Regions from separate parts of the Actinoplanes sp. NPDC004185 genome, predicted to be linked through region 2. Evidence: riboswitches for the same ligand, from Rfam matches in the RefSeq annotation. Region 2 holds a riboswitch; the other holds the start of a gene.

Region 1 (15,114 bases), on a different contig from region 2:
CGACCCCAACTTCGTGTCGGCGGGCAGCCGGGTGCACCTGGGCTACGGCATGTGGACCCGGCGCCTGCTCGACCCGGCCTGCTCGGTCGCGGAGCTGCCGCCGCTGGACGCGGTGCTGTTGTCGCATTTCCACGGCGACCACTGGGACCGGGTGGCCACGGCCGAGGTGGGGAAGACGACGCCGATCGTCACCACCCGGGAGGCCCAGCGCAAGCTGCGGCGCCGCAAATTCGAGGACGTCATGGGCCTGCCGACGTGGGAGAGCCACGAGCTCTCGCGGGGACGGCAGCGGCTGCGGGTGACCTCGGTCCCCGGCCGGCACGGTCCCGGCCTGATGGACCGGCTGCTGCCGGACGTCATGGGCTCGGTGGTGGAGCTGGAGGAGGACGGCCGGTGCCGGCTGCGCCTCTACATCACCGGCGACACGTTGTACCGGCCGTTCCTGGAGGAGGTGCCGCGGCGCTGCGGCGACATCGACGCCATGATCATCCACCTCGGCGGCACCAAGATCCTGGGCATGCTGCTCACCATGGACGACAAGCAGGGGGTGGCGACGACCGAGGTGATCCGGCCGCGGCTCACCATCCCGATCCACAACGACGACTACGTGGTGCAGAAGCTGCCGCTGAGCGCGTTCCTGCGGCGGGCCGGGGAGCACGGCCTGACCGGGATCCGGCCGATCACCCGGGGGAACAGCCTGGAGCTGCCGCTGCGCTGAGCCGGTGGCCCGGCGCAGCGGCAACCCCGCCGGCTACGCGGTCGGTGCGGCCGCGGCCATGACCTGCGCGGTGCGCTCCCAGACGCGGTGCAGGCCGAGCGCGGTGACAAGCTGCTTGCGGTACGCGGCCGTCATGCCGTCGGCCAGCAGGATGCCCGGTGCCTCCACGTCGATGCCCGCGGTCCGCAGCGCCTGAACGCCGTCACCCCAGGCGCCGAGGGCCTTGGCGTGGCGGAACGCCTCCTGCAGCAGCACGGTCAGCTTCACGTCCGCGAGGTCGCCGGCGCCGCCCGCGACCAGGATCGCGTCGTACTCGATCGACCGCGTGGTCAGCAGCGTGCGTTCGATGATCTCCTTCCGCAGGCCCTTGACCAGCTCGCCGCCGTGCGACGCGATGACCCGGACGAAGGCGCCCTGCGCGGTCAGCGCGTCCCGCAGCTTGCCGATCCCGGCGAGGTCGGCCTTCGGACCGGCGACCACGCCGACGACGCGGCCGGCGATCGGGCCCGGCACCCCGGTGACCTGCGACAGGGCGGCGGAGACCCGGACCGCGGCGACCGGCGTGCCGGCCGGGGCGGGCAGGCCGAGGCCCGCGGCGACCTGGGCGCTCAGGCCGGTGTCCACCTTCGCCAGCACGCCGAGCATGCGCTCGCGGATCGCCTGCTCGTAGCACTTGCCGAGCTCGAAGGTGAAGGCCTCGGTCAGGTGGATCCGCTCGACCTCGCTCAGGCTGGCGTAGAACATCGCCGGCTGGCTGAAGTGGTCGTCGAAGGAGACCGGGTTGGCCCGTACCTTCGCCCCCTCGACCAGCCGCGGCACGTGCACGAAGCCGCCCTCCGGCTCGCTCGCCGGGGCCGGGCCCTCGGCCCCGGCCAGGCTGTTGGGCAGGTACGGCGCGATGCCGCGGTGCACGGCGGTCTGGTGCATCCCGTCGCGCAGGTTGTCGTTCACCGGCGCGTGCGGCCGGTTGATCGGCAGCTGCGGGAAGTTCGGCCCGCCGAGCCGGGTGAGCTGGGTGTCCAGGTACGAGAACAGCCGTGCCTGCATCAGCGGGTCGTTGGTGACCTCGATGCCGGGCACCAGGTGGCCGGTGTGGAAGGCGACCTGCTCGACCTCGGCGTGGTAGTTGTCCGGGTTGCGGTTCAGCGTGAGCAGGCCGATCGGCTGCACCGGGGCCAGCTCCTCCGGCACGATCTTGGTGGGGTCGAGCAGGTCGATCCCCTCGAAGGTCTCCTCGGCGCTGTCCGGCATCACCTGGATGCCGAGCTCGTACTCGAGGAAGGCGCCGGCGTCGATGGCGTCGGCCATGTCCCGGCGGTGGAAGTCGGGGTCGACCCCGGCCGCGAGCTGCGCCTCCTCCCAGACCAGCGAGTGCACCCCGGCCACCGGCTTCCAGTGGAACTTCACCAGGTGGGTGCCGCCCTCCGCGTCGACCAGGCGGAAGGTGTGCACCCCGAAGCCCTCCATGGTGCGGTACGAGCGCGGGATGCCCCGGTCGGACATGTTCCAGAACACGTGGTGGGTGGCCTCGGTGTGCAGCGAGACGAAGTCCCAGAACGTGTCGTGGGCCGACTGGGCCTGCGGGATCTCCCGGTCCGGGTGCGGCTTGCCGGCGTGGATGATGTCCGGGAACTTGATGCCGTCCTGGATGAAGAACACCGGGATGTTGTTGCCGACCAGGTCGACGTTGCCCTGATCGGTGTAGAACTTCACGGCAAAACCTCGGGTGTCGCGCACGGTGTCGGCGGACCCGCGCGATCCGAGCACGGTCGAGAAGCGGACGAAGACCGGCGTCTCCTTGCCGGCCTCGGCCAGGAAGCCGGCCTTGGTGACCGACGCCGCGCTGCCGTACGCCCGGAAGACGCCGTGCGCGGCGGCCCCGCGCGCGTGCACGACCCGCTCGGGGATCCGCTCGTGGTCGAAGTGGGTGATCTTCTCCCGCAGGTGGAAGTCCTCCAGCAGCGAGGGCCCGCGAGGTCCCGCCTTCAGCGAATGGTCGGTGTCACTGAGCCGCAGACCCTGCGCTGTGGTGAGGAACTCCCCGGTCTGGAGCCCCTGTTCCGGCGCCAGTGCCCCGGTCAACGGAGTGGTCGCCGCCGGTTCCATGGCGGCCGGGCTCGGCACGGTGGGCTCTGACCTGCGGGGGCGCTTCACTGCCATCTACTGTCCTCGTCTCGAGACCGGGCACCGGGAATCCGGCCCCTTTCCCGCTTGCCCCCTCATGATCGTCCGAAACGCGCTATTGGTCTATTTCCCGACCGCGCTGTGCGCCGCGAAGGCCACCGCCCGGCGGGCCACCACGGACCCGGCGGTCGTGATGGCGTTGTGCCCGGCCGCCGGCACCACATCGGTCACGGCGTACGGCGTCAGCCGGGCAGCCTGCCGCAGCCAGCGCGGCGGCGCGATCGGGTCGTGCTGGCCGCGCAGGAACAACACCGGCGCCTGGACCAGCGGCAGCCGGTGGTCGATGCGATGACGCACGGACAGCCGCAGAGTGGTCAGGATCCGGCGGGGCCGCGCGTCCCGGACGTCGGCCGCGATGATCCGGGCCTGCCGCGCGTCCTCCCACACCAGGTCGGCCAGCCAGCGGCGCGCCTGACCGGTGGCGGTGGGCGCGGCCGGATCCACCGTCGGGCCGACCAGGACGAGCGCGGAGACCAGATCGGGCCGCCGCACGGCCAGTTCGACGGCGATCTGACAGCCGAACGAGTTGGCGAGCACCTGCGCGCCGGTGATGCCCTCGGTGTCCATCCAGGCGGCGATGACCGCGGTGTGCTGCTCGACGTCGAAGACCTGCCGGGGCTTGCCGGACAGGCCGAAGCCCGGCAGATCGGGCACGTGCACCGGCCCGCCGGTCAGGGCGGCGGCTGTCGGCATCAGGTAGCGGTGGGAGACGGCCAGCCCGTGCAGCAGCACCCACGGCCGGCCGGTGGCGGCGGCGGCCCGGGAGCGTACGTGCAGCCGCAGGCCGGCCACCGCGGTCCAATGGCTGACGAATCCCTGGGCGGTCCGCGGTGCGGCCCGGGTCAGCCGGCGCTGGCCGGGGGTCATCCGTGCAATGCGTCGTATCACCTTCCGTACATACCCCCGGGCATCCGGGCGAATCTCGGATGCCCCGATCGGCGGAGGCGCCGCGGCTGCTCAGCCGACATCGGCCGCGCGGCGGTCGTAGAGCGCGGCCATTGTGCGGAGCGGCCACTGTGCGGTGCGGCCATCGTGGGCGCGGGCATCGTGCGGCGGGGTGGGCGCGCGGCTCGGGCGGTCCGGCAATGCCGGGAGGTCAGCTGGGGTGGGCTGTCAGCTTGCCCAGCGCGACGGCCAGGCGGTCGACGTCGCTGTCGCTGGTGCCCAGGCCGAAGCTGGCCCGCAGCAGTCCCGGCGTCGCGCTGCCGCAGCCACCCGTGCCCGTGTCCCCGGTCAGCCGCCGGGTCAGCGGATGGGCGCAGAACAGCCCGGCCCGGACCCCGATGCCGTACTCGCGGGCCAGCCGGTCGGCGATCACCGCGGGGTCGTGGCCGGGCAGGGCGAGCGACACGATGCCGACCCGGGGCTGCCGAACGCCGAACACGCTCACCGGCCGTACGCCCGGGACCCCGGCCAGTCCGTCCCGGAGCCGGCCCAGCAGCTCCTGCTCGCGCTCGTGCAGTGCGGTGCGGTCGGTGCGCAGCAGCGCCGCACAGACCGCGGCCAGCGACACCGCGCCGAGCAGGTTGGGGGTGCCCGCCTCGTGCCGGGCGGCACCGTGGGCCCACGTCACGTCCCCGGCGGCGGTCCCGACCGCGGTGCTGGCGCCGCCGCCGCTGAGGTACGGCTCGGCGGCGTCGAGCCAGTCGGCCCGCCCGGCCAGGACCCCGGCGCCGAACGGGGCGTAGAGCTTGTGCCCGGACAGGGCGAGATAGTCCGCGCCCAGGGTGGCGAGGTCGACGGGGGAGTGCGGTGCGAGCTGCGCGGCGTCCACGACGATCCGGGCGCCGTACCGGTGGGCCACGTCGGCCAGCCGCCGCACCGGCCAGATCTCGCCGGTCACGTTGCTCGCCCCGGTGACCGCGACCAGGACCGGCCCGCCCAGCCTGGGTTTGTCCAGCCCGGGTCCGCTCAGGCCGCGCAGCGCTCGCTCGACGGCCGCGACGGCCTCGTCCGGGCTTGCCGGGGTGGGCAGTCGCAGCGGGCGGCGCCACGGCAGCAGGTTCGCGTGGTGCTCACCGTCGAAGACGATCGTGGTGGCCTCAGGCGGCAGGGCGCGGGCGAGCAGGTTCAGCGCGTCGGTGGTGTTGCGGGTGAAGATCACCGCGTCGCCGGTCCGGGCGCCGATGAACTCGGCCACGAGGTCGCGGGCGCGTTCGTATTCCAGGGTCGAGGTCTGGGAGCGGATGCCGGTGCCGCGGTGCACGCTGCCGTACCAGGGGAGCAGGCTCTGCACGGCGTCCGCGGCGGCGCGCACGCACGGGGCGGTCGCGGCGTAGTCCAGGTGGGCGAACGGGACCGTCGTGCCATCGGGCAGGTCGACAGTCAGGTCCGTGCCGACGACGTCGAGGTCGGTGTGCTGCAGGACGAGGGACATGGAGCTGCCTCCGGGAGGTCGGGGACCCCGCCCCGGGGCCCGCGCTTGCCCACGTCGGTGTCGACGCCGGCCCGGTCCTCACCCGGAGCACCCCATCGCGAACACAAGGGTTGCCGGCCAGCAAGCCGGGGCTTCGCGCTGGCACTCATGACCTGAAGGCACCTTAGCAGAGTGCCGGTGGCCCCTGGAGGAAGTGTCGTACCCATGCGGCAGAGTGTCAGGGGTGCGTAGCCCTACCGCCCCTGACACCGCCCGCCCCCGCGACTGGCTGCCGAGCTTTCTGGCGCTCGCCGCGATCTGGGGCACCAGCTTCCTTTTCATCAAGGTCGGCGTCCGTGAGCTGCACCCGCTGTGGCTCACCTTCGCCCGGGTCACCGCGGGCACGGCGGTCCTGCTGATCGTGCTCGCGGTGACCCGCGACCGGCTGCCTCGCGACGCCCGTTTGTGGGGCCATCTCGCGGTCGTCGCCGCGCTGGGCGTCTCGCTGCCCTTCACCCTCTTCGGGTACGGCGAACAGCGCGTCTCCTCGGTGCTCGCCGGCATCTGGAACGCGGCCACCCCGCTGGTCGCGTTGCCGCTGGCGGTGCTGGTCTTCCGCACCGAGGCACTGACTCCGCGCCGGGTGGCCGGCATCGCGACCGGCTTCCTGGGCGTGCTGGTGGTGCTGGGCGTCTGGCGGGACCTCGGCGGCTCGCAGCTCACCGGGCAGCTCATGTGCTTCGGGGCGGCGATGTGTTACGCCGTCGCGATCCCGTACCAGAAGAAGTTCATCGCCGGCCGGGCCGGCTCCGGGGTGTCGATCGCCGGCGGCCAGCTGCTGATGGCCCTGGCCCAGCTCGCCGTGCTGGCACCACTGCTGGCCGGCGCGCCGCCGGCCCCGGCGCAGCTGTCCCTGCAGGTGGTGCTCTGCGTGCTGGCGCTGGGCGCCCTCGGCACCGGGCTGGCGTTCGTGCTCAACATGCGGGTGATCCGGGTGGCGGGCGCGAGCACGTCGGCGTCGGTGACCTATCTGATGCCGGTGGTGGCGACGGTGGTCGGCGTGCTGATCCTGGGCGAGCACCTGGTCTGGAACCAGCCGCTGGGCGCGCTGATCGTGCTGACCGGCGTGGCGATCTCCCAGGGGGCGCTGTCCCGCCGCCGCGGTGCCCGGCCGCCGGACGACCCGGTGGCGGCGAGTCCCGGCCCGGCGGCGGCCGCCCCCTGACCGGTGCCTCAGGCCTGCCCGAGGATGGCGGCGCGGGTGGGGCGCCGGTCGAGCTCCATGAAGCGGTCGGCGCCCTCCAGCCCGGCGAAGCCGGCCCGCCGGTAGACCTCGTGGGCGTCCTTGGTGGCGAGCAGGAAGCGGAGGACACCCCGGTCGGTGAGGTCCTCGACGACGCTGTCGACCAGCCACCCGCCGAGTCCCCGGCCCCGGTGCCCGGTGGCGACGAAGACATCGCAGATCCACGCGAAGGTCGCCCCGTCGGTGACGACCCGGGCGAAGGCCACCTGCTCACCGCCGTGCAGGACCGAGTACGGCAGCGAGCCCTCGATCGACCGCGCCACCACGTCGAAGTCCCGCCCGGCCGCCCAGTAGGACTCGTCGCACAGCCACCGGTGCACCCGCTCGACATCGACACGCGCGGCGTCGGTGGTCAGCACGTAGTCGTCCCGCTGACGATCCCCCATGAACTCCTCCTCCGGTTGCCCGCCCAGGATGCCAGAGCGTGAGCGGCGGGTCAGGCCGGGCCTTCGTCGTAGGCGGCGCGGGCGCGGTGCACCTCGGCGATGTGGGTCTCGGCCCAGCTCTTGATGGCCCGCTGCAACGGCAGCAGCTCGTGGCCGAGAGCGGTCAGTTCGTACGACACCTGCACCGGCACCGCGGCGACGACAGTGCGGGCCACCAGGCCGTCGCGTTCCAGCTTGCGCAGCGTCTGGGTGAGCATCTTCTGGCTGGCCCCGGCGACCTCGCGGGACAGTTCGGCGTACCGCAGCGGCCCGTCGGCCAGCGCGGCCACCACCAAGGTCAGCCATTTGTCGCTCAGCGTGCCCAGCAGGTCGTGGCCGGGGCACTCGGCGAGGTTGGCGTTGTAGGCGCGCTGCGCCTCGTCCCGGCGCTCGGCGGCGGACCTCGTGACCATCGCGGCGGGCTCCTCCCGGTACGGTACGCACTCCCGGGTGCGTCCTTACCGCCCGACGATATCGCCCCTAGCGTCGCCACCATGAGAGCCGTGATCGTGCGCCGCTTCGGCGGCCCCGAAGTCCTGGAAGTCGCCGACCTGCCGGACCCGCGCCCCGGCCCGGGCCAGGTCCGGATCCGTGTCGCCGCGGCGGCCGTGAACCGCATCGACCTGTCCACCCGCGGCGGTGCGATGACGCAGGCGGGCCTGCTGCCGCCGGCCGACGAGGTCGAGCTGGGCTGGGACGTCGCGGGCGTGATCGACGAGGTCGGTCCGGGGGTACGCCGCCGCGCCCCGGGCGACACCGTCATCGGCCTGCGTGACGTCCTGTCGGCCGGCGGCGCGCAGGCCGAGTGGGTGGTGCTGGACGAGCTCGCGACCGCCCCTGCGCCCCGCTCGGTGAGCCTGCCGGAGGCGGCGACCCTCCCGCTGATCGGCCTCACCGCCGACCGCGCGCTGGCCCTGACGGGCCTGCGAGCGGGTCAGACCCTGCTGGTCACCGGGGCCGCGGGCGGTGTGGGCGGCCTGCTGCTGCAACTCGCCGCCATCCGCGGCATCCGCACGGTCGCGGTGGCGGCCGAGACCGACGAGAAAACGGTACGGGAACGCGGCGCCGACGAGTTCGTGACCCGCACGGACCGGCTGGGCGCGGCAGTCCGCGAGATGGTCCCCGGCGGCGTGGACGCCGTCGTCGACGCCGCCGTGGCCGGTGTCACAGCCCACGAGGCGCTGCGCGGAGGCGGCGTGTTCGTGGCCCTCGTCGCGCCGTTCGCCCCGCCACCGCTGCGCGCCACCCGCGTCGTCGTGCAGGAGGTGTGGGCCGACGGCGGCCGCCTGACGGAACTCGCGGCGCTGGTCGACGCCGGTCTGCTGACGCTGCGCGTGGCGGACACGATCCCACTGACCGGTGTGGTCCGGGCCCACGAGCGGCTGGCCGCCGGTGGCCTGCGCGGACGGTTGGTGCTCGTGCCCTGACAAGCGTTCATCAAGGCTTCACAATGCCTACCTATTGGATGGATATGGTGGCGCCATGACGAGATCCGTACACCTGAGCGCCGGCGGCCCGGACGCCGCCCGCCGCCGGGCCGAGGAGGCGGCAGTCCGGCGCCAGTTCGAGAAGGACGCGGTCTGGAGCCGGATGATCGCCCCCGGCGGCCGGGTCCCGGACCTGCCCCTGATCGAGGTCGACCTGGGCCCGATCCACCTGCGCCGGCTGCTCGACACCGGGCCGCTGGTCCTGGTCTTCATCCGGTACGCGGGCTCGGCGGCCTGCGAGGAAACCCTGGTGGCATACCAGCGCACCCTGGCCCCGGCCTGCACGGACCTGGGGGCGCACCTGGTGGCGGTGAGCCCGCAACGGGCCGAGCTGCTGGCCCCCGTCAAGCACCGCAACGACCTGAGCTACCTGGTGGCGGCCGACCCCCGGCACACGCTGATCGACGCGTTCGGCCTCGGCTACCAGGCGCCGGAAGCCACCGAGTTGCTGGGCACGCGGCGGTCGGTCCTGCCGTACCCGAGCGTCGTGGTCGCCGACCGCACGGGCACGGTGCGCTACGCGGACGTGCACCCGTTCACGGCGGCCCGCACCCCAGCGGCGCCGATCATCGCGACACTGCGCCAGCAGATCGCCTCGATCCCGGTGGCGCCGCGCGGCTGACCGGCGCGCGCTGCGCAGGGAGCAGGCCAGGCTCTTGCGCAAATCCGCTGACCGGATGCCACATCACGCATGCCCGCGACTCGAGCACTGCTTCGCAAACGGCCGGGCTGATCGTCGTGATCCGATCGTGGTCCTCCGGTTCGCTGCCGCCTCCGGCTGATCGTGTCACGAGAACGCCGATCATCCACGGATCGGCGTCGAGTGTGACACCGGCGACCGCTGAATCGCGTCCGGAAAGGACACCCGGCTCAGCCCTTGGCTACCACCGGTCGATGACGCGCTCACCTTGACACGGAACGATACGTCACACAGTGAACACGTCGAGAGGCTGACTGGCATGTCGAACGTTGCACACATTCTTGAGGAGATGCCGCCGAAGGAACGCTCCACCATCATGGAAGACCGGGTCATCCAGTTGGAACGCGAGCTGGGTGACGAGGAGATACTCACTTTCACTCGTTGCCATTTCCCGTTCGGCACCCTGGTGGTCACTCCGGACCGGATCATCATCTTGTTGCAGGACGGCGGCGTTGACGTGACCCAATTCGCCGATGTCGCAAGTTTCTCGCTGATCGAGGGACGTAAGAAGCTGTTCGGGGGCTACTCGGAGACCGTATTCAACACTCAGATGCGCAACGGCACCCGGTACACCGGGCAGAGTGTGGGAACCGATGGCCAATGGGGCATCCGTGCGGCCCGCACGATGATCGCCGCTCACGAGACCTACTCGTTGCACGCTCGTTGAGTGATGCTCAGTCGTCCGGTGCCCGGGCCCAGCCGGAATATACCTGTCGGTCAGCCCCGGAACATCCGCCGGGATCGACGATCAGCTCGAACCCTTTCCTTTTCTGAAGCGGCTGAGCGCGGCTCTCAGTTGTCGGAAGCCGCTTCGTAGCTGTAACCGTCGGTGGGCGCGAGGGCCAGGAGCCGATGGAGAACCGGTTCGGTGTTGGGCCCCACATTTTCGACAGCACGCACGTCTTGCCACCGTCGTGCACGGGCGCCTCGATGAACCAACGCCCGAGTCGCCTGTGGAAGCCGGGATAGGCAGTCGTGAAGGCGGTTGCGAGCTGCTCACCGGTGACGGTTCCGTCCACGGAAACGAACCGGGATCGGGGGACGGCGGTCGCCAGCGTCGGCGCGGTGACTCCTGCCCGGTGAAGAGCGGTTACCAAGGCGAGAACCGCTCGTCGCTTGCGCAGGGGCCCCTTCGCCGCCGGCGTCTTCGATGAACTCGGCAAGCCGCGCGCGGGCTTCCTCGACGGTGTCGGGCTCGGCCTTCGCCAGGTAGGTCGACACCGAGCAGCTCGATACGGCGGCACGCGCTACGGTCCCGTGCCGAAGAGGAGCATGTCGGCGACGAAGCAGGTCACCGTGCCGGATGCGTCGCGGCCGATCCAGGTCGGGTAGGCGCCGTCGCCCCAGCCGCTCGACCAGGCCACCATGTCGCCGCCGGGCAGGGTGGTGAAGCGGTCGAGGTCGAAGCGCTCCCATTCCTCGGACAGCCGTTCGCGGTTGTCCTCGTCGACGAAGCAGCCCAGCCCTGCGTCGACCCCGAAGCCGTAGAACTCGCCGTCGCCCAGATCACGGTGGTCCTGGCCGTCCCGCAGGGCCAGTTCCCAGGTGGCGGTGGGCGAGTCCATGATCTGCAGGCGGGCGGCGGCCACCCGGCGGTGGCCGGGATCGTCGATGAAGGTGGCCAGGCTGATCGTCACCGGATACTCGCCCGGCGGGACCGTGACGGTGAACGGTTCCTCGCCGTAGTCCAGCGATGACGGGTCGGCGGCCACCAGCCGCCCGGAGGGCAGCCGCAGCGGCCCGGCGGCGTGCGGGGAGATCCGCATCGTCCGGTCCCGGACCGGCCGCTCGGCGCCCTCGGTGAAGAGCTCTTCGATCCGGTACGGCCGCAGCGGCCGAGGCGGCTGCCACGGGCGTACGCCGGCACGAACCGGCAGCGAATGCGACGACGCGTCGGCAATGTCGGGCCGGCCGTCACCGGCGAACTCCAGCAGCGGCTGCCACTGGCCGAAAGCGGGAATCGGCGTACGCGGCGCCGGCGAGTTCGGCGTGTGGTCCTGCCGGCGGGAATTCTCCTGCTCGACGAGGTCGGTACGGCGGCCGTTGAGCTCGAAGGTGACCGTCGTGGTCGTCGTACCCCGCCATTGGCGTGCCTCGCGCAGGAAGAGCTCGCCGGTCCGGGTTTCCCGCCATTGGTGGCGGGACGCCCGCCCGCCGAAACCGTCGAAGCGGGTCAGCCCGACATGCCCCTCGCCGAGCGCGACGTCGAGCACGGCGTGCGGCCGCCCGCCGACCAGCAGAACCACCGAGTACGGCTCACCGGCAGCGTGCCGAGCCTCGGCGATGTCCCGGGTCAGCGGGTTGACCACCGCGTCGTCCCAGCCGTCGCAGTACACCGCCGTGAGCGTCACCGCCATGAGATCGACGGCCTGGCGTCGTCGGCGACGGGCGGCGACCACGGTCTGCCGTCCCTATAGGTCTCGATCTTGCTGCGGATCTGGACGAGGTGACCCTGCAGCCGGCTGATCTGATCCGCCACGCGCTGCTCGTGGGCCGACAGGACCTCCGCCCGTTCGGCCGTCGTCGCGGCGCCACCGTTCATGAGGTGGACGAACTGCTGCATCTCGGCGATCGGCATCCCGGTGTCGCGCAGGCACCGCAGCAGGCTCAGCCATTTGAGGTCGGTCTCGCTGAAGACGCGCCGGCCGGTCGCGGTCCGCCTGATTCTCGGCAGCAGGCCGACGCGTTCGTAATAGCGCAGCGTGTGCAGGCTGAACCCGCTGATCGCGGCGGCCTGCTTCGGGGTGTGGGACGGCACCCGCCGAGCATGGCACCTGAAGCGCGCTCCACGTCAACCGCCTTGACCGGGAGTGCACTCGAGCATGTTGGGTGGGCCGGGTCGACTTCGAGAGGCGGACGCCCATGGCCACCAACGGTCTTGATCACTACTTCCTGCTGGGATCCGGCGGACTACGGATCTCCCCTCTGGGCCTGGGCACGATGACCTTCGGCAGCGGCGGATGGCACGCCGGCGAGGAGGCATCGCGGGCCATCTTCCGGCGCTACCTCGACCGGGGTGGCAACTTCATCGACACGGCCGACGTCTACGGGGGCGGAGCCGGCGAGGAACTCCTGGGCCGGCTGATCCGGGAGACCACCGACCGGGATCGGCTGGTCATCGCCACGAAGTTCGGCGGCCCGACCCACCCCGGCGACCCCAACGCCCGCGGCAACGGCCGCAAGCACATCCTCACCGCGGTCGAGGCGTCCCTGCGCCGCCTGAACACCGACTACCTCGACCTGTACTGGCTGCACCTGTGGGACCAGCTCTCCGACGTGGACGAGGTGATGGCCACCTTCGACTCGCTGGTCCGCAGCGGCAAGATCCGCGCGGTCGGGCTGAGCAACGTCCCGGCCTGGTGGGCCACCAAGGCCCAGACGCTGGCCCACCATCGCGGCTGGGAGCCGGTCGCGGCGCTGCAGCTGGAGTACTCCCTGGCCGAACGGAGCATCGAATTCGAGCACCTGCCCGCGGCGCTCAACCTCGGCATGGCAGTCGTGCCCTGGTCACCGCTCGCCAACGGCTTCCTCACCGGCAAGTACCACCGGGACGCCACCCCCGCCGCCGCGGCCGGACGGCTCAGCCCGGACCACCGGTGGCCCGTCGCCGTCACGCTGACCGACCGCCACTGGCGCATCCTGGAGGCGCTGAAAGGGATAGCTGAGGAGATCGGCCGCACGCCCGCGCAGGTGGCGCTCAACTGGGTCACCGGCCGACCAGGAGTGGTCGGCACCCTCGTCGGTGCCACGACCGTGGAACAACTCGATGCGAACCTCGATGCCCTCGACATCGACCTGTCCGCCGAGCACCTGACCACTCTCGACGCCGAGAGCCATGCGGAACCGGTCATGACGCCGCATTCGCTGTTCGCCCGGTTTCCGGAGCGGCCACCGGTCATCCGTGCTCAGGCGAGGCCGTACACCTGGTTGAGGTCGAGCAGATGATGCCCGGTGACGGCGTGCTCGTCGAGGTTCAGCACCGAGCACCAGGAACACGTTGGCTGTCTCGCACTGGACGAGGACGTGCTGGTACGGCGTACCGGGCATTGGTCCAGACCTCACCCGGCCGGACCGGCACCAGAGGCGATCGGTGGCGTATGTGGTGCCTCCCGCCCTCCGGGCTCCGCGGCGGCCCGAGGCCGCCGCACATCCAGGGCCGCGCAGGCAGTCGCCAGCGCCAGCATGAGCACGCAGATGAGCAGCCCGTGCGCCACCGCCTCCCGCGCCACCCCCGCCGTGATGCCCGCCAGCACCACCCCGGCCACCGCCGCCGTCGCGATCGTCGCCGAGATGCGCTGCGACACCTGCAGGAATCCCCCTGCCAGCCCCGCCGCCGCGGCCGGCGCGTGCGCCAGTGTCAGCGCCTGGTTCGGTGAGATGATCAGGCCGCCGGAGACGCCCATCGCCAGCTGGGTCACCGTCAGAGCGATGCCGATCTGTCCCGCCGGCACCCACCCGATCACCGCCGCCGTCACCGCCAGGGTCACGAAGGATCCGGTCAGGGCCCACACCACGCTGATCCGGCCGTACCGGCTGACCAGGCGCCAGCTCTGCGACGACGCGATCGCGAAGCCGAGGGAGCTGGGCAGGATCGTCGAAGCCGCGTGCAGCGGTGACCAGCCGAGCCCGTCCTGCAGGAACAGGGTCAGGGACAGCGAGGCCGACATGGTCGCGCCGAACTGGAACATCGCGGTCAGGGCGCCGAGGCTGAAACCGCGGGAGCCCAGCAGGGCCGGGAGCAGGATCGGGGTGCGGCCGCTGCGGGCGTACCGTCGCTCCCAGGCGATCAGGGTGACCAGCGCCGCTGCCGCGACCACCGGCCACCAGAACCGCGGCGGGCGGCCGTCCGGCAGGACGAAGGGCAGCAGCACGGCGAGCGTCGCCGTGGCCAAAAGGGCCAGCCCGGCCAGGTCCAGGGCCGGGCGGGTGCCGGGCCGCCGGGCCGTCGCGGGCAGCCACTTCAGGGCCAGCGGTACGGTGATCAGCCCGAACGGCACGTTGAGCAGCATCACCCAGCGCCAGCCGTGCTGCTCGCCGAGCGCCCCGATGACCGTGCCGCCGACCAGGGGCCCGATCACTCCGGAGATCCCGCCCACTGTCGCGTACGCCGCGAGGGCGCGGGTCCGTGCGCGGCCGGTGAACAGCTCCTGGATGATGCCGAAGATCTGCGGGTTGACCGTGCCCGCGCCGACACCTTGCAGCAGCCGGGCCAGCGCGACCACTCACGCCGATTCCGCCGTGCCGCCGATCACGCTCGCCGCGGTGAACAGGCTCAGCCCGCCGACGAACAGCCATGTGCGGCCGTGCGCGTCGCCGAGCCGGCCCGCCGGCACGAGGGCCAGCCCGAACGTCAGCGAGTAGCCCGCGACGATCCACTGCAGGGTGGCGGGCCCGGCGTCCAGGGCCGTGCGCAGCGACGGGATCGCCGTGTTGAGGCTGGACTGGTCGAGCAGGGTGGTGAAGGCGGCGCACAGGCAGATCGCCAGCGAGACGGTACGGCGGTTCGGCACGCCCCGACCGTAGGGGAGTGCCGCGCCGAGCGGTCAGGACGCAGGTCACTTCCAGCAGGCGGGACGGGGGCTTGCCCAAAACCCTAGTAAGGCTATAGGAATAGCGGGCCGTATCCGCCGTCCCGCTGGAGTCGTCCGTGAGTACCTCCGTGTCCGTTCCGCCGGCTCCCGCCGGTGCCGATCCGGGCCTGGGGGCGCCCACCGCTGTCCGTCCCGCCCCGGCCGTGCGTGGCGGGCGCCGGCGTCGCCTGGTGTTGCGGCTCGTCTCGCTCGTCGTGCTCTACCTGCTCTGGGAGGTCGCGGCCCGGCTGGTGCGCAACCCCACCTTCATCCCGGCCCCGGCGGCCGTCTGGCACCAACTGATCGTCACGTCGTCGACCCACGACGGCATCCGTGGCTACAGCGGGCACCTGCTCATCGAGCATCTCGGG
Region 2 (15,114 bases):
GCCGCCGCCGGACGGCGAGGCACGGGCGGCCATCCTGCGGGCCTCGGCCAAGTCCGTGCCGCTGGACAGCGCCGTCGACCTGGATGAGCTGGGGGCCGAGCTGGAGGGCTTCTCCGCCGCGGACTGTGCCGCGTTGATCCGCGAGGCGGCGCTGTCGGCGATGCGGGAGTCGCTGGACGCCTCCACGGTCACCGCCGAGCACGTGGCGACCGCCCGTAAGCGGGTGCGGGCCTCGCTCGACCCGGTGCAGGTCGCGTGGCTGGAGGCCTATGCCTCCACGCACGCCCCCGGCTAGCGGCGGCGGGTGCGGGCCCGGGTCGAGCGCAGCCGGCGCAACCGGCCGATCAGGACCGGGTCGTGGGCCAGCGCCGCCGGGTTGTCCAGCAGGCCGTTGAGCAGCTGGTAGTAGCGCGTCGAGGAGAGGCCGAAGGCGTCACGGACGGCCTGCTCCTTGGCGCCGGCGTGCTTCCACCACTTGCTCTCGAACGCGAGGATCTGCACCTCGCGCTCGGTGAGGGCGGGCGCTTCGACGGGCGGCTCGGCCGGGGTCTCCTCGCGGGGAGCGGGCACGTGCTGCTGCTGGTTGAGAGAGGCGTCGGGCTGCATGGCGCTCCTGGGCGGTGGGAGAGCACGCACAGATGTACGAAGGGGATCGCCAGCATAGTGGCAGCCGGCGATCCCCGCCGTCCGTGAGTGCCGATCCAGCCGAAGCTACCTTAAGTGATGTCTCGGCTACGCATAGTCCACATAGCGGCCCCCACAACGAGGAGCACCACCGCCGCCAGCGCCCCGCCGGCCATCGGCCACGTGATGGTGACCGTGGCCGGCTCGCACCCGGCCGTGCTGGAGTAGTCGCACGAGTCCCAGTCGGTGGCCACGGCCGACTTGTCCATCCAGGCCTGGGTCCACACCGGCACCAGGTACGCCTCCACGAACGGCACCTTGGCCAGCGTCAGCACGGTGCCGAGGCCGAACTGGAACACGATGATCGCCCCGATCGCCGCGCCCAGGGCCATCGCCGTGTGCCGGCCCAGCGAGGCGAGCCCGAAGCCCACCGCGCCCGCCACCAGCACCAGCACCAGACCGCGTAGCTCCATGAGCAGGATCGACTGCCAGGCGCCCGAGGTCATCCCGGCCAGCGTGCCGCGCAACTGTGCGGTCAGCGCGAACAGACCCGTCCACACCGCGGAGACCACCACCGTGAACGCGGCCAGGCTCACCAGCAACGCGCCGAGCTTGGTGCCCAGCACCTGCAGCCGCCGCGGTCGCCACAGCAGCAGGTTCATCATGCCGCCGCTGCTCCACTCGGCGCCCACATAGGTCGCGCCGATCACGAAGGCCATCACCGCCAGCAACGCGGCCAGCGCGGTCACCAGGAAACCGAACTGCTCGCGGAAGGTGAACGTCGGGTCCATGAACCACTCGGCGCGGAAGTCGTCCCGGACCGGCTGGTAGATCTGGTCGCAGGGCGGATAGTTCTGCGCCGCCGGTGTGCCCTGGGCCGCCTGGCAGTCCGCCGTCTCCTTGGTCGCCTGCCGGACGGCCATCTGGTACTGGCTGTCGGCCTCGGCCTGCGCGGCGGCGAGCCGCTCGGGCGACGCCTTGTGGTTGGTGAAGAACATCCCGGCCACGATGGCGGCCAGCACGAGCAGCGTGCCGAGCACGAAGAACCGGGTGAACCGGCGCTTGGTCAGCCGGCGGGTCTCCGCCGTGTAGAGGCTCACTGACCCCACCCGCCGTTGATCGCCGGGGCAGCCGCGGACTCGTCGACCTGGCGATGCTCACCCTCGACCGGCGCGGTGCCGGTGAGCTCCAGGAAGACGCTCTCCAGGTCGACTGCGACCGGGGCCAGCTCGCTGACGTAGACGCCGCGGGCGGCGAGCGTCCGGGTGATGGCTCCGGGCTGCGCGATGCCGCTGACCATGAGGTGATCCGGCTCGACGACGACCTGGGCGCCGATCTCCCGCAGCGCCCCGGCCGAGCTGGTCAGGTCGGCGAGCGACTCGACGCGGACCCGTACCGAGGAGGTGGCGTGCTGGGCCAGCACGTCGGCGACCCCACCGGCCGCCACCCGGCGCCCGGCCGAGATGATCGTGACGGAGTCGCAGATGAGCTGGATCTCGCCGAGGATGTGGCTGGAGAGCACCACGGTCATCCCCGACTCGGCCAGGTTGCGCATCAGCGTGCGCATCTCGCGGATGCCGCCCGGGTCCAGGCCGTTCGCCGGTTCGTCCAGAATCAACAGCCGCGGGTTCTTGAGCAGGGCGGACGCGACCGCGAGGCGCTGCTTCATGCCCAGCGAGTAGGTCTTGACCCGGTCGGTGGCCCGGTCGCGCAGCCCGACCAGCTCCAGCACCTCGTCGACCCGCACCCGCTCGACGCCGCCGGCGTCGGCCAGCAGGGAGAGGGTGTCACGGGCGGAGAAGTTGCCGAAGAACTGCGGGCTCTCCACGATGGCGCCGACCAGGCCGGCGACCTCGGGCAGGGCCTGCGGCACCTCCCGGCCCAGCAGGGCCATCCGGCCGCCGTTGGGCCGGATCAGGCCGAGCAGGGTACGCAGCGTGGTGGTCTTGCCCGAGCCGTTGGGCCCCAGGAAGCCGTGCACCTGCCCGGCCTCGACGACCATGTCGAAGCCGTCCAGCGCCCGGCGCACCCCCTTGCGGCTGCGATAGGTCTTGCGCAGGCCCTGTATCTCGAGGACAGCATTCACGCCGTCACCCTATTCACTCTCCGCCACCGTTCCGCCGGGTTGCGCCGTGCACGGACCTGGCAGGGTGAGGGTGGCCGTTCATGAGCCGCCAGGCGATTGGCCGCCCTCGCCCGGTCTCGGCGGGAGCGACGGTCAGCACCAGGCAACCAGGCACGACATGAATTTGATCTTGGTTGTCCCGGAAACGAGGAAGGACGTCGCTCACACCTCGGGATGCTTGGCAGCGCTTTGGCCGCCCACGCCGTAAGGTGTGGGTCACAACTGAATACCTCATCCAGAGGGGCTGAGGGAACGGCCCGATGACGCCCCGGCAACCACCACACATGTCTCGATGACGAGGCCCAGCGTGTGGCAGGTGCTAATTCCGTCCCCACGTGCGTCCACCGACGCCGGGGGAAAGATGAGAAGGAGCCTCATTGTGACGTCCACCGTCGACGCCCCCCGCCAGTCCACCAGCCCCGCCCGTGCCCTTGTGTGCCGTGGGTGCGGCGCCGAGTTCCCGCTGGCTGCGCAGCACGCCTGTTATGAGTGTTTCGGCCCCCTCGAGGTCGCCTACGACCCCGCCGCGCTGGCTGCGGTCACCCGCGAGCAGATCGAGGCCGGCCCGCAGAACATCTGGCGCTACGCCGCCCTGCTGCCCACCGGCCAGGACCCGGCCACCCGCGTCACCCTCGACCCCGGCCTGACCCCTCTGGTCAGCGCGGCCGCGCTGGCCGCCGAGGTCGGCCTGCGGGCCCCGCTGTGGGTCAAGGACGACTCGGCCAACCCGACCCACTCCTTCAAGGACCGGGTCGTCTCGGTGGCCCTCACCGCCGCCCGCGAGCTCGGCTTCACCCGCTTCGCCTGCGCCTCCACCGGCAACCTGGCCAACTCCGTGGCCGCGCACGCCGCCCGGGCCGGGGTGCCCTCGATCGTCTTCATCCCGGGCGACCTGGAGCAGGGCAAGGTCATCACCACCGCGGTGTACGGCGGCGAACTGGTCGCCATCGACGGCTCCTACGACGACGTCAACCGGCTCTGCGGCGAGCTGGTCGAGACCGACGAGTTCGAGGACACCGCCTTCGTCAACGTGAACGTGCGCCCGTTCTACGCCGAGGGTTCCAAGACTCTGGGTTACGAAGTGGCCGAGCAGCTCGGCTGGCGGATCCCGGCCCAGGTGGTCGTGCCGATGGCCAGCGGCGAGCTGCTCACCAAGATCGACAAGGCGTTCACCGAGCTGGTGGAGATCGGCCTGGTCGAGGCCCCCGAGGGTGGCTGGACCGTCTTCGGCGCCCAGTCGGCCGGCTGCAACCCCATCGCCACCGCGCTGCACAACGGCACCGACCAGATCATCCCGGTCAAGCCGACCGGCATCGCCAAGTCGCTCAACATCGGCGACCCGGCCGCCGGCGCGTACGCCATCGAGGCCGTGACCCGCACCGGAGGCTGGATGGACTACGCCGACGACGACGAGATCCGCGACGCCATCCAGCTGCTCGCCCGCACGACCGGCGTGTTCGCCGAGACCGCCGGCGGGGTGACCGTGGCCGTGCTCAGGAAGCTGGTGGCCGGCGGCAAGCTCGACCCGGACAAGGAGACGGTGGTCTACAACACCGGCGAGGGCCTCAAGACCCTGGACGCCGTCGCGGGCCAGGTCGGACCCACCCACCGGATCAAGCCGTCGCTCCGCGGCGCCCGGGATGCCGGCCTGCTCGGGTGACACTGAGTAGTCAGCACTCTGCCTAACGTCGAGAATTCCTACCCGCGAGGACTTGCGCGGCGATCCTCGGCTCGGCAGGATGCTCTACGCGGGAGGACGCGACGCCGTACGCGGCCCCACTTTCGAGCTTGGCGACAATCTCCTAGGGGCCCAACGACCCAGTGCCGGAGGCGCTGTGCGCGCGTCCTCCCGACCAAATCTCAGTCGCGGTGTGATGCGCGGCGGCGCACTCTGTCGGGATGCTGCGCATAGTCCCCCTCGTCGACGAGCGGGCGGCCTACGAGATCGACCGGGCCGCCGCCGGAGCCGAAGCCCCCGACATCCCGTTCAGCACCTTCGAGACCTACAGCACCCGGCTGCGGCACGCGTGGCCCGGCAGCAAGACGGAGCAGTACCTCGCCGTCCGTGACGGAACCCCGGCCGGCCACCTGGAGCTGTTCCTGCCGCAGCTCGACAACCTGGCCAACGTCAACGTCGAGCTCTTCGTCCACCCGGATCACCGCCGCCGGGGAACCGGGCGGGCCCTGCTCTCCTTCGCGGTGAGCCGCACCGAGGCGCTCGGCCGCCGGCATCTGATCGGCGAGGCGGTGAACGCCGAGGCCTTCGCGAAAGCCGTGGGCGCGATCCCGGCGCTGGTGGAGATCCGCAGCCGGCTGGACCTCACCGGCGCCCTGCCCGACGACAGCCCCGCGGCGGCCGGCTACCGGCTCGTCCGATGGTCGGGTGAGGCGCCCGAGGAGCTGCTGGACGACATCGGCTACCTGGACAGCCGGCTCAACGAGGACGCGCCCACCGGCGAACTGGCCGTGGAGTCCGAGAAAGTGGACGCCGCCCGGGTCCGTGCGGCCGAGGAGACGCTGCGCATCCGGAGGCGTACGACGTTCCACACCGGCGCTGTGCACGAGGAGAGCGGACGCCTCGTCGCCTGGACGATGATCGCGATCGAGAACGACACCGACTGGCACGCCTGGCAGAACATCACCATCGTCGACCCGGACCACCGCGGACACGGCCTCGGGCTGACGATCAAGAACCACAACCTGCGGTACGCGCGTACGGCCCGCCCCGGCCTGCGGGCGATCGACACCTCCAACGCCGAGGAGAACGAGCACATGCTCCGGATCAACCGGGCGATGGGCTTCCGGCCGGTGGATCGCTGGACCCAGTGGCAGCTGACCGTCTGAACCGGCGCAGCCCCGGCCGCAGCGGAGCCACCCGGTAACCGCCGTGCTCCAGGCCCGCGTGCCGCTCGAAGGCGTTGCGCGTGCCGTAGGTGCCGGTCATCGCCCACGAATAGCCGCAGGACAGCCAGTACGCCGGCCAGAACAGCGGACCCAGCAGCGCGTACTGCCCGGCGTGCCGGCTCTCGTGGGCCAGCAGCGCGGCGCGGCTCTCGTCCAGCAGCCACTCGGCCGTACGCCGGGTGATGATCACCGAGCCGATGGTGAAGCAGGTCGCCGGGGGCGCCTTGCGGCGGTAGCCCTCCGCGATCAGGATGCCGCCGGGGCCGCGGCGCACCTTGGCGCCCGTCAGCGCGGCGATGCCCAGGCCGACCAGCGTGGTGCCGTTCACTGCGGTCAGCACGGTGCGGGCCAGGGGCCACCTGGCGCCCATCAGGCCCGCCGGCGCATCTGCAACTCCAGCAGACCCGGGACGACCGGGTGCGGCACCCGTACGCCGGTGTCCTCGAAGCCCAGCCGCTCGTACGCCCGGACCGCCCGGTCGTTGCCGACCACGACCTCGAGCATCAGCTCACCGCGGCCCATCGCCACCGACCACTCGGCCACCGCCTCGACCAGCTCGCGCAGCACCCCCCGGCCGCGCTGGGGCGGTGTGATGTAGACCGCGAAGACGACCGTCGCGCGCGGATCCTCCGGCAGCACCGTGCCGCCCGCGTGGCCGATCAGCCGGCCCCCGGGATCGGCCACGAACTGGGCCAGCTGGCCGCCGGTGGACGCCTGCACGATCCGGCGCCGGTAGTCGGCGTGCGGCCGGGCCGCGGCCTGGGCCAGGGTCTCCAGGAAGGCGAGCGGGCTGTCGGCCAGCATCTCCAGCCGCAGCGCACGCATCCGGCCCGCGTCGGCGGGAGTGACCCGGTGCACGGTCATGGTGGGCGCGACAGTGCTGGTCATGATGCTCTGCCTACCTCGTCGCCCAGGTGGGGGCAAGTCGGACGCCGATATGTGACCGCCGCGGGCACCCGTGCGGGCGGTCCGTTCTGCTTGCACTCGCCCCAGCAGAGTGCTAAACAAGTGATTGGCACTCGCGCCATGTGAGTGCCAGCAGGTCGGGACGGTGGGGTCACGGCTGCGGCACCGCCATCGGTGCCGGGGCACGGGACCGGTCGTCGCGGGCTATCCGGCTCGGCCTGAGGACGTCACATCGCCAGGTGGTGACGTCCGCATGGTTCTCAACGTGCGGAAAGCGGGCCGGACCGGCCCGGCGCCGCGAATGTCCAGGAGGACAAAGCCGTATGGCCAAGATCATCGCATTTGACGAGGAAGCTCGTCGCGGCCTCGAGAGTGGTATGAACCAGCTCGCCGACGCCGTCAAGGTGACGCTCGGCCCCAAGGGCCGCAACGTCGTGCTCGAGAAGAAGTGGGGCGCTCCCACCATCACCAACGATGGTGTGTCGATCGCCAAGGAGATCGAGCTCGAGGGCACCTTCGAGAAGATCGGCGCCGAGCTGGTCAAGGAGGTCGCCAAGAAGACCGACGACGTGGCCGGCGACGGCACGACGACGGCGACCGTCCTGGCCCAGGCCCTGGTTCGCGAGGGCCTGCGCAACGTCGCGGCCGGCGCCAACCCGATGGCCCTCAAGCGGGGCATCGAGGCCGCCGTCTCCGCCGTCTCCGACGAGCTGAGCAAGCTCGCCAAGGACGTGGAGACCAAGGAGCAGATCGCCTCCACCGCCTCCATCTCCGCCGGTGACTCCACGGTCGGCGAGATCATCGCCGAGGCCATGGACAAGGTCGGCAAGGAAGGCGTCATCACCGTCGAGGAGAGCAACACCTTCGGGCTCGAGCTGGAGCTCACCGAGGGCATGCGCTTCGACAAGGGCTACATCTCGGCGTACTTCATGACCGACGCCGAGCGTATGGAGGCCGTCTTCGACGACCCGTACATCCTCATCGCGAACAGCAAGATCTCCGCGGTCAAGGACCTGCTCCCCGTCCTCGAGAAGGTCATGCAGGGCGGCAAGCCGCTCATCATCATCGCCGAGGACGTCGAGGGCGAGGCCCTGGCCACCCTGGTCGTCAACAAGGTCCGTGGCACCTTCAAGTCCGTCGCCGTCAAGGCCCCGGGCTTCGGTGACCGCCGCAAGGCCATGCTCGACGACATCGCCATCCTCACCGGTGGCACGGTCATCAGCGAAGAGGTCGGCCTCAAGCTCGACGCCGCCGACCTGAGCCTGCTGGGCCAGGCCCGCAAGGTGGTCATCACCAAGGACGAGACGACCATCGTCGACGGTGCCGGCAACGCCGAGCAGATCCAGGGCCGGGTCAACCAGATCCGCGCCGAGATCGAGAAGTCGGACTCCGACTACGACCGCGAGAAGCTGCAGGAGCGCCTGGCCAAGCTGGCCGGCGGCGTCGCGGTCATCAAGGTCGGCGCGGCCACCGAGGTCGAGCTCAAGGAGCGCAAGCACCGCATCGAGGACGCCGTCCGCAACGCGAAGGCGGCCGTCGAAGAGGGCATCGTCCCCGGCGGCGGTGTGGCGCTCGTGCAGGCCGGCAAGACCGCGTTCGACAAGCTCGACCTGGTCGGCGACGAGGCCACCGGCGCGAACATCGTCAAGGTCGCGCTCGACGCGCCGCTGCGCCAGATCGCCGTCAACGCCGGCCTCGAGGGCGGCGTCGTGGTGGAGAAGGTCCGCAACCTCGAAGCGGGTCACGGCCTGAACGCCGCCAACGGCGAGTACGTCGACCTGCTGGCCGCGGGCATCATCGACCCGGCCAAGGTCACCCGCTCGGCGCTGCAGAACGCCGCGTCGATCGCCGCGCTGTTCCTCACGACCGAGGCTGTCGTGGCGGACAAGCCGGAGAAGAACCCGGCTCCGGCCGGTGCTCCGGGTGGCGGGGACATGGACTTCTAAGTCCTTCGCTTTCCTTCAGAGGCGGGTCGCCCGGTTTTCGGGCGGCCCGTCTTTGGTTGCCCCCAAGCCGGTTGTGGTCCAGATCGCCGGCTATCTCACGAAGGTCGGCTGGCCGGCGCGGCATCGCGCACGGCTTGCGCCGCGACGCGGCTGCGCCTGGCGCTTCGGATCGACCAAGGGCCTGCGATGGCCCAGAAGGCGACGGCGAGCCACCACCACGGCCCGTTCAGGACCACATTGAGCACGGCCACGGCGATCATCAGGCCGAACACCGCGATCACGGCCGCAGGTGCCATCGTGCGGCGTAGCCGCCGGTCCACCAGCCGGGAGACAGATGGATGCAGTCGTACGTCGTCCGGCCACCGCCCGGCGTCCACGCTGCGCACGACCGTGAACCTCTCCTCCGGGGTCAGGACGGCCCCTTCGGCTCCGAAGATCCGTCGCTCGTAGGACCTGATGAGAAGACCCGACACGATCGCGAGCAGCACTGCCGCGGCCGCCGCGCCGATGATCTGCCCTGTCGGGTCGGAATCGTCGTCGCTCGCCCACGAGAAGACGAACATGACCGTTCCGAGGGCCAGGCCGACGACCGCCCCGCGCGTCCACCAGGAAAGCTGAAGCCACCGCTGGGTCCACCGCCCGACGGTCAGCTGCTCGTATTCATCCCCGTCATTCATGGCCGTTCTCTTCCCGGCTGCTGCGGCTCACAACCCGCCGTGTCAGGTCAGAGCTGTTTGCGGTAGAGGAGGAAGACGCGTTCGACTCGGGCGGCTACTGCCTTCGCGTAGAACGGGAGGGGGCCGACCCAGCCGATCTGGGCATGGGTGTGGCCCGCGGCTCGTTGGTCGGCCAGGCAGCGGCGGAGCAGCAGGGCGCCGATTCCTGATCCTCGGGCGGCCGGTGCGGTGCCCATCGGACCGAACCAGGACGGGCGTGACGAGCCGTACGCGGCGAAGCCCAGGATCGCCCCGTCCTTGGCCAGCGCCAGGTGGCAGCCGGCCTGGTCCCGCCCCACGGAGTGGGTGATCTCGCCGGCCCAGCCCTCACCGAAGTTCGCCAGCGTGAAGCGGACCAGTGCTGGGAGGTCCTCAGCGCCCGCTCGGCGGATGGTGATGCCCTCGCCGGCCAGCCGCGCCTCGTCCTCTGCCGTCGCGCCCGGTGCGGCTCCGGAGGCTTCCGTCGTCAGGTCCACGGTCATGTTCCAGGCGGGCTGGTCCTGCTCGAAGCCGAACGCCATGGCCGCGCAGATCGCCGGGGTGTAGCGCACGTCGATGCCCGGCCAGGCGTAGTACGGCGCGTTGCCGGCGATCACGACGTCGCCCGCACCGAGGCCGGCCAGCGCGCCCTCGACCCGGGACACCAGCGCCCGGGCCACGCCGCGGCGGCGTTCCTGCGGGTCCACGGCGATCAGGTCGACGTGGCCGATCGAGCGGTCCCGGTGCGACACCGAGCCCAGCACCACCCCGATCACCCGGCCGCCGGTCACCGATACCGGCTCCCCGGACAGGGCCGCCCCGGCGGCGGCGCTCGCGCCGGCTGAGCGCAGGGCGATGAATCCGGTGATCCGGCGGGGAGCGGCCGACCAGCCGTCGGTGCCGGTGGTCTCGCGCAGGCGCAGCACGATCTCCGCGGCCTCGGCGGCGTCCTCGGGCAGATCCAGGGCGCTCCGGCAGAGCGCCACCACGGCGGGTACGTCGTCGTCGGTCAGTTCGGAGATCCAGAACTCGCTGTCCACAACCGCCGAACCTACCCAACGACCGCCTCCCGTTCCGGCGTGGTCGGCTCGGCCAGGTCCCGGCGCCCGCGTACGGGGGAGAACAGCAGCGCGAGTGGTGCAGCCACCGCGGCCACCGCGACGATCAGCAAGGTGGTCCGGGCGCCCAGTGGCCCGGCCAGCGCGCCGGCCACCAGCCCGCCGACCGGGATGGCGCCCCAGGAGACGAACCGGACCGTCGCCATCACCCGGGACAGCAGCTCCGGTGGGCTGGCGATCTGCCGGTACGTGCGGGTGGTCACGCTGAAAACACATCCGGTGGCGGCGAAGACGAGCACGCCCGCCGTGAAGCCCAGGTACGCCACCCAGCCGGTGCCGGCCGGGATGACGAAGGCGGCAGCGGCCTCCACGAAGCCAAGGATGATCAGTCCCCGGGCGGTGCCGAGCGCGTTGGTGGCCCGGGTCGTCAGCGCCGCCCCGATCAGGGTGCCCACGCCGTCGACAGCGAGCAGCACGCCGACGACGGCGGCCGGGGCGTGCAGTTCGCGGACCAGGTAGAGCGGGAAGAGCGCGAGGTAGGCGCCGTTGACGAAGTTCGAGGCGGTGGCCGACCACATGGCCGGGCCCATCATCGGGTGCCTCGTCACGTACGCCCAGCCTTCGCGGATCATCGCGCCCATCGGGGTGGGCCGGTCCGGGCGGTGCCCCCGCCGGGCCGGCAGGGTGCGCAGCAGCGCCGCCGACACGAGATAGCTGACCGCGTCGATCAGCAGCGTCGGCACCGCGCCGAGGACCTGCACCGCGAGCCCGCCGAGCGACGGGCCGGCCAGCTGGGTGGTGGCGTGGGTGCCGGAGGTGAGGCTGTTGCGCGACTGGAGCTGGTGCCGGCTGACGATCTCGGGCAGGAACGTGGTGTTGGCGACGAAGAAGACGACGTGCGCGAAGCTGACGACCAGGGCGACGACGACCAGCTGAGCGACGCTGAGCACGCCCGCCCACCAGGCCACCGGGATGGAGGCGACGGCGAGCGCGCGGATCAGATCCGCCCCGACCTGGGTGCCGCGCAGTGGGAGGCGCTGCACGATGACCCCGGCGGGCAGCCCGATCACCAGCCAGGCGACGTAACCGGCCGCGGCGATCAGGCCCATCTCGAACGGGGTCGCGTCGAGGACCGCGAGCGCGGTCAGCGGCAAGGCCACCCCGCCGACGGCCGAGCCCAGATCACTGCTGGTGCCGGCCGCCCACCACCGCCAGAACACGCTCACGGTCCCCGCCCCCGTTCGAGTAAGTTCCATTCTGGAACGGACTATAGTGGAGGTCGTGCGCAGGGTCGAACTCGTTGATGCCGACTGCGGCATCGAGCAGGCCCTCGGCGTGCTCACGGACTGGTGGACGTTCCTGGTGGTCCGCGACATCGCGGGCGGCGTGACCAGGTTCGAGGCTCTGCAGCGCTCGCTGGGGGTCAGCCGGCGGGCCCTGACCGAACGCCTGGCCGCGCTGGTCGAGCACGGAGTGCTGCGCCGGGAGCCGTACTCGGAGCACCCGCCTCGCCACGACTACCTGCTCACGCCCAAGGGCGAGGGCCTGCTGCCGGTGCTGATCGCTCTCCAGGAGTGGGGCGACCGGCACGTGCTCGGCGACGGCTCTCTCACCGCGACGGCGGCGCCGACGTCGGCGGAGGCACACCGCGTGCACGGCCTGATCGGCCGGCGGATCCCGGCCCTGCGCCTGGAGACCTGGACGGTCCTCTACTTCTTCCCCGGCGCCTTCGCGCCGGACACCCCCGGCCATCCGCCCGGCTGGGGCGAGATCCCGGGAGCGCCGGGCTGCACCCTCGAGTCCATGACGTACGCGGCCAGAGCGGCCGACTTCACCGCGGCCGGAGCCGAGATCCGTGGCATCAGCACCCAGCGCCCGGACCAGCTGGAAGCCTTCGCCACCCACGCGAAGCTGCCGTTCCCGCTGCTGTCGGACCAGGACGTGAAGCTGGCCGCGAGCCTGCGCCTGCCCACGTTCCGGGCGGCGGGTGTGGACCGCTTCAAGCGCCTGACCCTGCTGGCCGACCCGACGGCGACGATCCGTACGGTCCAGTTCCCGATCACCGACCCGGCCGCCTCGGTCACCGAGATGCTGAGCGAGGCCCGGGCCCGCATTTGATCTTGCCAATCTCTTTTCACCCGCCGGGAGGACTCCCGGCAGCGCTACCGTGGGGGTTGTGCGCTCTCCTTCCGTCTCCCGCTATGCCGCCGGCCGGCTCTCACCCATCCGCCGCACCGCCGACCTGCGGCGGTTGCGGGACGAGCAGTTCGATGTGCTGGTCATCGGCGGTGGGGTCACCGGCGCCGGCGCGGCCCTGGATGCCGCCTCGCGCGGCCTGAAGGTCGCCCTCGTCGAGGCTCGTGACCTGGCCGCCGGCACCTCCAGCCGGTCCAGCAAGCTGATCCACGGCGGCCTGCGTTATCTGGAGCAGCTCGAGCTGCACCTGGTGCACGAGGCGCTCACCGAGCGGGGGCTGCTGACCAGCCGGCTCGCCCCGCACCTGGTGCGGCCCGTGCCGATCCTGGTGCCGCTGCCGGCCGCGTCGCCGGCCGCGCGGGTCTGGCAGCGGGCCTACTACGGCCTCGGGGTCGCGGCGTACGACGTCTTCGCCGGGGTCTTCGGCAGCGGGCGCGGCATGCCCCTGCACCGGCATCTGACCCGCGACGGCGCCCGGCACCTCTTCCCCAGCCTGCGCGCCGACAAGATCACCGGGGCGATCCGGTACTTCGACGGGCAGGTCGACGACGCCCGCCTGGTGGTCAACCTGGCCCGCACCGCCGCCAGCCTCGGTGCCGCCGTGGTCACCAGCGCCCGGGTCACCGGCTTCCTGCGTGAGGCGCGCGAGGTCGTCGGGGTCAAGGTGCGCGATCTGGAGTCGCCCGACTCGCCCGAGTTCGAGGTGCGGGCCCGCACCGTGGTCGCCGCGACCGGGGTGTGGAGCGACGACATGTCCCGGATGCTGCGCGATGTCGGCGTTCGGCCCGGTCTGCGGGTGCGCGCTTCCAAGGGCGTGCACCTGGTCGTGCCGCGGTCGGCCATCACCGGCGAGGCCGGGCTGATCCTGCGCACGCCGACCTCGGTGCTCTTCGTCATCCCGTGGGGCGGGCACTGGATCATCGGGACCACCGACACCGACTGGGAGCTGGACCGCTCGCACCCGGCCGCGTCCGCCCGGGACATCCGCTACCTGCTCGACCAGGTCAACACCGTGCTGGACAGGCCGCTCACCGCCGACGACATCGAGGGCGTCTACGCCGGCCTGCGGCCCCTGCTCTCCGGTGAGGCCGACTCCACCTCGAAGCTGTCCCGCGAGCATGCCGTGGTCGAGCCGATGCTGGGGCTGCTGCTCGTCGCCGGCGGCAAATACACCACGTACCGGGTCATGGCGGCCGACGTCATCGACCGGGCCGTGCGCCGGCTCGGCGGTTCCGCGCAGCCTTCGCGGACCGATCAGCTTCCGCTGCTGGGCGCCGACGGCTTCGCCGCCGCCTGGCGGGACCGGCTCGACATCGCCCGCCGGCACGGCGTCACCGCCGGGGTGATCGAGCATCTGCTGGAACGGTACGGCACCCTCACCGTCCACCTGCTGGCGATGATCGAGGCCGATCCGGCGCTGGCCACCCCGCTCGCCGGCGCCCCGGAATACCTGGCCGCCGAGGTCGCGTACGCGGCCCAGGCCGAGGGTGCGCTGCACCTCGACGACGTGCTCACCCGCCGTACCCGGATCTCGTTCGAGACCCCGCACCGCGGGGCCGACACCGCTGCCCACGCCGCCGCCGTGATGGGTGACGCGCTCGGCTGGGACGGCGCCGTGCGCTCCCGGGAGATCGAGCACTACCTGGCCCGGGTCGAGGCCGAACGGCAGTCGCAGAAGATGCCTGACGACCTCACCGCCGACGCCGCCCGGCTCGGCGTGCCCGACGTGCGCGGCTACGCCGCCGACCGGGGCATCGACCTGCTCGAAGTGGAACTTTGATCCTCGTCGACGAGCCGCGCTGGCCGGCCCGCGGCCGCCTCTGGTCGCACCTGGTCAGCGACGTCTCGTACGCGGAGCTGCACGCCTTCGCGGAGATGCTGGGCGCACCCCGGCGCGCGTTCGACCGGGACCACTACGACATCCCGGACGTCCGCTTCCCGATGGCGTTGTGGCTCGGCGCCACGCTGGTCCGCTCCCGGGAGCTCTCCGCCCGGCTGCGCGCGGCCGGTCTGCGCCGGCCCAAGCACCTCAGCTCAGGGTCTTGAGCTCGGCTTCCAGGTTCGCCCGGGCCTTGTCCTCCCACGCCGCTCGCAGAGGTGCGTGCCGGTAGATCGACGGCAGCTCCAGCAGGGCCTTCAACACCTGGGTCCGGCCGCCGCGGAAGGCGTCGTCCGGCACGTGCGCGTACTCCCGGCGGATCGCCGCCGTGTATGCCGCGTACCCCACCGGATCGCCGGCCAGGATCGCCAGATCCGCGTCGCAGAGCAGCTCGCCGTCCGGGTCGTCGTCCTGGGTGGCGTGCCCGGCGGTCAGCCCGACCAGCCGGGCCACCTCGGCCGCCACCTCGTCCGGCGCACCCAGCGTGGCCAGCAGCCCGGCCGCGAACTCGGCGCTGTCCCGCTCGTTGGCGTCACCGAGCGCCCGCGGGTCGTAGACCGCGTCGTGCAGCCAGGCCGCCAGCCGCACCCGGTCCGCGCCCGGCGCCAGCTCGGCGTACCGGTCGATGACGTCGAGGACCGCGGTCAGGTGGGCCACGGTGTGGTACTGCCGCTGCGGCTCCGACCAGCGGGTCAGCAGATACTCGCCGGCCGCGCCCAGGTCCGCGTCGTCGGCGGTCGCCCCGGCACCCCGGGCCGCCGCGACCCACCGCTGCACAAGA

Evidence for each region. Region 2 has a riboswitch for S-adenosylmethionine ahead of thrC (threonine synthase). Riboswitches for the same ligand answer to the same signal wherever they lie in the genome.
Region 1: another riboswitch for S-adenosylmethionine. It lies ahead of ACWEOZ_RS16405 (aminotransferase class V-fold PLP-dependent enzyme); the one in region 2 lies ahead of thrC (threonine synthase).

Annotation. Positions count from the first base shown of each region.
Region 1 is NZ_JBSGFR010000014.1:24,044-39,157, reverse strand. It holds gene ACWEOZ_RS16420 (MBL fold metallo-hydrolase) at 1-718, shown strand, start outside; gene ACWEOZ_RS16415 (catalase) at 752-2,878, opposite strand; gene ACWEOZ_RS16410 (alpha/beta fold hydrolase) at 2,966-3,769, opposite strand; gene ACWEOZ_RS16405 (aminotransferase class V-fold PLP-dependent enzyme) at 3,999-5,279, opposite strand; SAM riboswitch class IV at 5,316-5,432, opposite strand; gene ACWEOZ_RS16400 (DMT family transporter) at 5,503-6,483, shown strand; gene ACWEOZ_RS16395 (GNAT family N-acetyltransferase) at 6,492-6,947, opposite strand; gene ACWEOZ_RS16390 (winged helix-turn-helix transcriptional regulator) at 6,998-7,399, opposite strand; gene ACWEOZ_RS16385 (NADP-dependent oxidoreductase) at 7,481-8,413, shown strand; gene ACWEOZ_RS16380 (redoxin domain-containing protein) at 8,469-9,095, shown strand; gene ACWEOZ_RS16375 (hypothetical protein) at 9,433-9,840, shown strand; gene ACWEOZ_RS16370 (DUF4241 domain-containing protein) at 10,421-11,530, opposite strand; gene ACWEOZ_RS16365 (MerR family transcriptional regulator) at 11,521-11,931, opposite strand; gene ACWEOZ_RS16360 (aldo/keto reductase) at 12,036-13,118, shown strand; partial or broken gene ACWEOZ_RS16355 (MFS transporter) at 13,232-14,683, opposite strand; gene ACWEOZ_RS16350 (ABC transporter permease) at 14,821-15,114, shown strand, end outside.
Region 2 is NZ_JBSGFR010000018.1:142,481-157,594, forward strand. It holds gene ACWEOZ_RS20290 (AAA family ATPase) at 1-295, shown strand, start outside; gene ACWEOZ_RS20295 (DUF3263 domain-containing protein) at 292-705, opposite strand; gene ACWEOZ_RS20300 (ABC transporter permease subunit) at 717-1,724, opposite strand; gene ACWEOZ_RS20305 (ATP-binding cassette domain-containing protein) at 1,721-2,710, opposite strand; SAM riboswitch class I at 2,978-3,117, shown strand; gene thrC (threonine synthase) at 3,129-4,409, shown strand; gene ACWEOZ_RS20315 (GNAT family N-acetyltransferase) at 4,649-5,593, shown strand; gene ACWEOZ_RS20320 (hypothetical protein) at 5,532-6,023, opposite strand; gene ACWEOZ_RS20325 (N-acetyltransferase family protein) at 6,023-6,541, opposite strand; gene groL (chaperonin GroEL) at 6,883-8,505, shown strand; gene ACWEOZ_RS20335 (hypothetical protein) at 8,601-9,068, opposite strand; gene ACWEOZ_RS20340 (GNAT family N-acetyltransferase) at 9,230-10,240, opposite strand; gene ACWEOZ_RS20345 (MFS transporter) at 10,252-11,514, opposite strand; gene ACWEOZ_RS20350 (winged helix-turn-helix transcriptional regulator) at 11,540-12,376, shown strand; gene ACWEOZ_RS20355 (glycerol-3-phosphate dehydrogenase/oxidase) at 12,435-14,234, shown strand; gene ACWEOZ_RS20360 (DUF4031 domain-containing protein) at 14,231-14,500, shown strand; gene ACWEOZ_RS20365 (HD domain-containing protein) at 14,484-15,114, opposite strand, start outside.